DNA from 2 places in the Idiomarina sp. ST10R2A5 genome. Region 2 is predicted to be linked to the other one. Evidence: predicted binding sites of a transcription regulator. Region 2 holds the regulator's gene; the other holds the start of a gene.
The links. Region 2 encodes MetJ, which represses methionine synthesis genes. Its sites were predicted from a motif close to TAGACGTCTAGACGTCTA; they were not measured.
Positions count from the first base shown of each region.

Region 1 (3,147 bases), on a different contig from region 2:
ATTGGCGAGATATTGACGATCTGACATGAAAAACCCCCTGGAAGATGAAGAGCAACTTGCGATGCGCGTATTCTCCACATTTCAGGGGGTACAAGCAAATTTATAGGCAAAATTTTGTTTAAATATCAGCCTGTAAATCGGCGGCTTTGTCCGTTTGCTCCCACGGCAGGTTATCACGGCCAAAGTGCCCGTATGCCGCTGTCTGCTTATAAATTGGGCGCTCCAGGTCAAGCATTTTGATTAATCCGTAAGGACGCAAGTCAAAATGACGGCGCACCAGCGCAATTAACTGCTCTTCTGAGTGTTTAGACGTTCCGAAAGTATCAATGCTAATAGAGGTTGGTTCAGCAACACCAATGGCGTAAGAAATTTGCAGTTCGCAACGCTCTGCTAAACCGGCTGCAACCAGATTCTTAGCAACATAACGTGCAGCATAAGCCGCACTACGGTCAACTTTTGACGGGTCTTTACCTGAGAAAGCACCACCACCGTGACGCGCCATACCGCCATAGGTATCGACAATGATCTTACGACCCGTCAAACCGCAGTCGCCCATAGGTCCACCAACGACGAAACGTCCGGTTGGGTTAATATGGAATTGCGTATCTTTGGAAATCCACTGCTCCGGCAATACAGGTTTAATGATTTCTTCCATAACCGCTTCGCGCAGCGTTTCCTGAGTAATGTCTTCTCTGTGTTGAGTTGACAGAACCACGGTATCAATAGCGACCGGCTTGCCGTTCTCGTAAACGAAGGTCAGCTGGCTTTTGGCGTCAGGACGCAGCCAGTCCAGGGTGCCATTGTTACGCACTTCCGACTGACGCTGCATAACGCGGTGCGCATAAGTAATTGGCGCAGGCATTAAAACAGAGGTTTCATTAGAAGCATAGCCGAACATCAGGCCCTGATCACCAGCGCCCTGCTCTTCGGGATGAGCGCGATCAACACCCTGGTTGATATCGCCACTTTGTTTACCAATGGCGTTCAATACCGCACACGATGCGCCATCAAAACCCATATCAGAATGTCGGTAACCGATATCTTTGACGGTCTCGCGGGCCAGGTCTTCAACATCCACCCAGGCATTTGTTGAGATTTCGCCGCCAACCAGCACCATACCGGTTTTTACATAGGTTTCACAGGCAACACGGGCTTTCGGGTCTTTTGCTAAAATTGCGTCTAAAACCGCATCGGATATCTGGTCGGCAATTTTGTCCGGATGCCCTTCGGACACTGACTCTGAGGTAAACAGGTGACGTGACATATGCCCACTATTCCTTTATTTTGATGAAATCACTCAATACTGGTTGCATAATGTAACCGATCACTCTGTTTTTTTCTACTTCTGGACGTCTAAAAGTCCGAATAAGGCTGACGACATGCGAGTACCGCGGATTTATCACCCCGCTCCTGTAAGTTTACAAACTGAAACCGAATTGAGTTCGGATGGATTCCAGCACCTGATCAAAGTATTGCGCTTGAACGTAGGTGATAACATTGCTTTATTTAACGGTGACGGACAAGACTACGAGGCGACCATAACCTCGGTTCAAAAAAAGTCTGCGTACTTTCTTGCAACCGGCAGCAAGGTAAATGATTCAGAGTCGCCTGTCAGCGTGCATCTTGCTCAGGTCATTTCACGCGGTGACCGCATGGATTTTGTTCTGCAAAAGTCAGTCGAACTGGGCGTTACCGAAATTACGCCTATGTTCAGTGAACGTTGCGGCGTTAAACTCAGTGGCGAAAGGCTGGAGAAAAAGCAGCAGCAGTGGCAAAAAATTGTACGCTCAGCTTGTGAACAATGTGGTCGCAGTGTGGTTCCTGAGGTTAAACCAGCCCAGCAATTCAGCGACTTTATTGAAAGCACATTTGCAGGGCTTCGTCTGACTTTAGACCCGACTGCGACAAAACCGCTTTCATCGTTTCAACACGCCGAAAAGGGGATACAATTGCTCATTGGGCCCGAAGGTGGGTTTACTGACGATGAAGTCAGTGCTGCTGAACAGCAAGGGTTTAATCCAATGCGTTTGGGTCCTCGCGTGTTACGAACAGAAACCGCCGCGCTATCGGCGCTTACCACCGTGCAATATCAGTTTGGCGACTTAGGTTAAAGGAGTTTACATGAAAAAATTAGCTATGGTGATGGACCCAATCGCCGCTGTAAAAACCGAAAAAGACACCAGTTTCCGCTTACTGCTGGAAGCGCAGGCTCGCGGCTATCAATGTTTTTATCTGGAAATGGGCGACTTAGTTATTGATAACGGTCAGCCAATGGCCTTTGCTCGGGAAGTTCGTGTTCAGGATCAAAAAAGCGACTTTTACAATTTAAGTGACAGTCAGTACCGCCCGCTTGAAGATTTTGATGTCATTATGATGCGTAAAGATCCGCCCTTTGACAGCGAGTTCTTATACGCGACACAAATTCTGGAACTGGCCGAGCAGCGCGGTAGCCTGGTGGTGAATAAACCGCAGAGCCTGCGTGACTGCAACGAGAAGCTCTTTACTTCATGGTTCGCAGATTCTATTGCTGACACATTGGTCAGTTCCCGGGCTGACGTGATTAAAGCGTTCCATAAAAAACACGGTGATGTAATTTTGAAACCGCTGGATGGCATGGGCGGAGCTTCGATATTTAAAGTAGGGGCAGACGGCAGTAACCTGGGCGTTATTATTGAAACCCTGACCGAAAAAGGTCAGCGCTACGCCATGGTGCAAAAGTACCTGCCTGAAATTAAAGACGGCGACAAACGTATTCTGATCATAAATGGCGAACCTGTACCTTACTCTTTAGCGCGAATTCCCAGCGCCGGAGAAACTCGCGGAAACCTTGCCGCCGGGGGCAGCGGACGAGCTCAACCTTTATCCGACAGTGACTGGGCTCTGGCTCATAAGGTCGCACCTGAACTGAAAAAACGAGGGCTCATTATCGTTGGGCTGGACGTGATTGGCGACCGCATTACCGAAATTAATGTCACCAGCCCAACCTGTATGCGTGAAATTGAAAACGCCTACGACATCAATATTGCAGAAATGGTCTTTCAGGCAATTGAAGAGAAGCTGAATTGAATTTCTATGAGACGCCCCCATATCCTTGTTAGAGATTATCGTTAAGGAGTCGGTGAATCGATGAACAATTTGCAGAATCAC
Region 1 covers NZ_JBNIEX010000005.1:149,525-152,671, forward strand. The annotation lists gene tkt (transketolase) at 1-27, opposite strand, end outside; gene metK (methionine adenosyltransferase) at 119-1,264, opposite strand; gene ACP7FG_RS08465 (16S rRNA (uracil(1498)-N(3))-methyltransferase) at 1,380-2,111, shown strand; gene gshB (glutathione synthase) at 2,122-3,066, shown strand; gene ACP7FG_RS08475 (YqgE/AlgH family protein) at 3,127-3,147, shown strand, end outside.
Region 1: metK (methionine adenosyltransferase) is a predicted target of MetJ. The motif match lies at 1,347-1,364, and genes of this name have one in related genera.

Region 2 (3,147 bases):
CGTCGTTCGCTGCCCGTGTTGGCTTGCTTCATGGCTCTATTCTGGAACGCTACCGCACAGAATACAAGGCAGCAGATTCTGCTTGATCACAAGCTCAGGATCACATAAAATGCGCGGCTCTTAATTCATTGATGTTTTTTTGCGCATGGTGTTCGGCTTTGGATCGAATGGCGATGCGGCCCATAACTGAGGTAACCCCATGAAACAAGGTATTCATCCTAAGTACGAGACTTTAAAAGTCAGCTGTTCTTGCGGTCACACGTTCGAAACGCGTTCAACCCGCTCAGAAGATCTTCACCTGGACGTATGTTCAGAGTGCCACCCGTTCTACACTGGTAAGCAGCGTGTAATGGACACTGGTGGTCGTGTTGACAAATTTAAGAAGCGTTTTGGTGCTCTGGGCAAGAAATAAGCCTAAGAAAACTTATAGAAAACGCTGCTTAACAGCAGATTTTAAGAAAAAGGCGCTAAACAGCGCCTTTTTTTGTGCCTGTTTCGCTAAGCGGCCTATTGTTAAAGAAAAGTTAACTGGTGTACTTTTGAACACATTGGAAATTTCATTCACCTCATTACCCTCAAAGGTGGAGGTAAGATTTGTTTATTAGCACAAAAGCGATAGACTGATCGGCATTCTGATCACCAGACTCAGGTATCACCGCATGACAGACTTTCGCCAACAGGCACTGGATTACCATCAATACCCGACCCCGGGTAAAATTTCCGTTGAACTCACCACCCCTGCTGAAACCAGTAAAGACTTAGCGCTGGCCTACAGCCCGGGCGTAGCAGAGCCGGTTCGGGAAATCGCGCAGGACCCGGACAATGCCTACAAGTACACAGCTAAAGGCAACATGGTTGCTGTTATTACCAACGGAACGGCTATTCTCGGTCTGGGCAATTTGGGACCATTAGCGTCAAAACCGGTCATGGAAGGTAAAGCACTTTTGTTCAAACGCTTCGCCGGGCTGGATTCCATTGATATTGAAGTCAGTCACCGTACCACACAGGACTTTATCAATACGGTTGCCAACATTGCTGACACCTTTGGCGGTATTAACTTAGAAGACATTAAAGCACCTGAGTGTTTTGAAATTGAGCAGGCGCTAATAGAACGCTGCAATGTACCGGTATTCCATGACGACCAACACGGTACTGCCATTGTTACCGCAGCCGGTATGCTTAACGCGCTGGAAATTCAGGGCAAAAAACTGGCCGAGTCACGCATTGTTTGTCTCGGTGCCGGCGCAGCAGCAATTGCCTGTATGGAGCTTTTGATTAAATGCGGTGCACAGCGCGAACACATTTATATGCTCGATTCTAAAGGCGTTATTCACACTCGCCGTGACGACTTAAACGAATACAAGCAACTGTTCGCTAACAATACCGATAAGCGCACGCTAAAAGATGTTATTGAGGGTGCTGATATCTTTGTTGGCGTTTCAGGCCCAGACCTGCTCAGCCCGGAAGAGCTGCAGCTAATGGCACCTAACCCGGTTATTTTTGCCTGCTCAAACCCTGATCCGGAAATTAAACCGGAAGTTGCTATGGCAGCACGGAACGACTTAATTATGGGAACTGGCCGCTCCGACTATCCGAACCAGGTGAACAATGTACTCTGTTTTCCCTTTATGTTCCGCGGAGCATTAGATGTGCGGGCAACAGCCATTAACGATGAAATGAAGGTGGCAGCGGTAGAGGCCATTCGTCAGCTGGCGAAAGAGCCCGTGCCCGATTCCGTGCTAAAAGCAGCCGATGTCAAAGAATTAAACTTCGGCCGCAACTACATTATTCCTAAGCCTATCGATCCACGCTTGTGCCGGCGTGTGGCTCGCGCCGTTGCTGAAGCCGCAGTGAAATCCGGCGCGGCTAAAATCGATTTACCAGAAAATTATATGCAGGATTAATCGTCCAATTCGTCATCCGTCGGGATGGGCAAGCCCCTGGCTTCCAGCTCTTCCCGCACGGCTTTGGGTATTTTATTCGGATTCGATTTTTGCAAGTCTTCATCTTCGGGCAGCGGCTGACCGGTAAAAGCGTGTAAAAACGCCTCACACAGCAGTTCGCTGTTGGTAGCATGACGCAAATTATTGATTTGGCGACGGGTCCGCTCATCAGTCAGTACTTTTAATACCCGAGTAGGAATTGAGACCGTAACTTTCTTAACCTGCTGACTCTTACGACCGTGTTCAGCATACGGATAAATGTATTCGCCGTTCCATTTCATATTCATTGCTCTGATGTCAGACAAAACCCTGTAAGTTGTAATGAATTGTACCCGACTGAGCGACCCCGTCAAATTTTATCCGTCTAGATGGCTAAAAGTTGCTGACATTTGTCTGACAATATTTTAGCCTTAGTAGCAGTAACCCAATCCATGCGAGTAGTTAAGGAAGGCGGAATGACAACAATACAGCTCACAGAGGAGCAAAAGCAGGCCGTTGCCGACAGTGTTCAGGTACACAAGTTTGGCGGAAGCAGTCTTGCCGACGCCTTTTGCTATCGACGTGTGGCCCGCATTGTAACGGAATACGCCGGCGCGAGCGATCTTGTCGTGGTTTCCGCCGCTGGTGATACGACCAATCGTATTCTGGCTATTATAAACGCCAAACCGCAGCCGGGCGATACCGCCAGTATTCTGCTCGATCAGCTGGAGAATTTTCAGCAAGGACTTATCACTGAGTTATTAAGTGGCGATTTACAACAGCAATTGCTGCAACAGTCACAACAGGACTTCACTCGCTGGCGTCGTTGGTTGGCCGGTGACGAAGACATTGCCCATAACGCCGAGCTACTGTCCTACGGTGAACTTTGGTCGGCGCGCTTATTATCTGCGCTGCTGCAAAAACAGGGCACCCGGGCCGACCACATTGATGCCCGCGACTTCTTACTGGCAGCGGATGCTCCAGAGCCTGTGATTCAGGTTGAGCATTCCCGTGAAAAGCTACTACTGCGGGTAGCCCCTCATTCCGGCACCCGCTTTATTGTCACCGGCTTTATTGCCCGTGGCTTAAACGGCGAAAGCTTGACTCTGGGTCGCAACGGCAGTGACTACTCAGCTACGCTGGTGGGTAGCTTGCTCGATGCTCGCCAGGTCACCATATGGAAGGACGTTGCCGGTGTTTACTCGGCGGATCCTCGTAAAGTTGA
Region 2 covers NZ_JBNIEX010000006.1:105,837-108,983, reverse strand. The annotation lists gene priA (primosomal protein N') at 1-32, opposite strand, end outside; gene rpmE (50S ribosomal protein L31) at 200-412, shown strand; gene ACP7FG_RS09255 (malic enzyme-like NAD(P)-binding protein) at 660-1,904, shown strand; gene metJ (met regulon transcriptional regulator MetJ) at 1,901-2,224, opposite strand; gene ACP7FG_RS09245 (bifunctional aspartate kinase/homoserine dehydrogenase II) at 2,399-3,147, shown strand, end outside.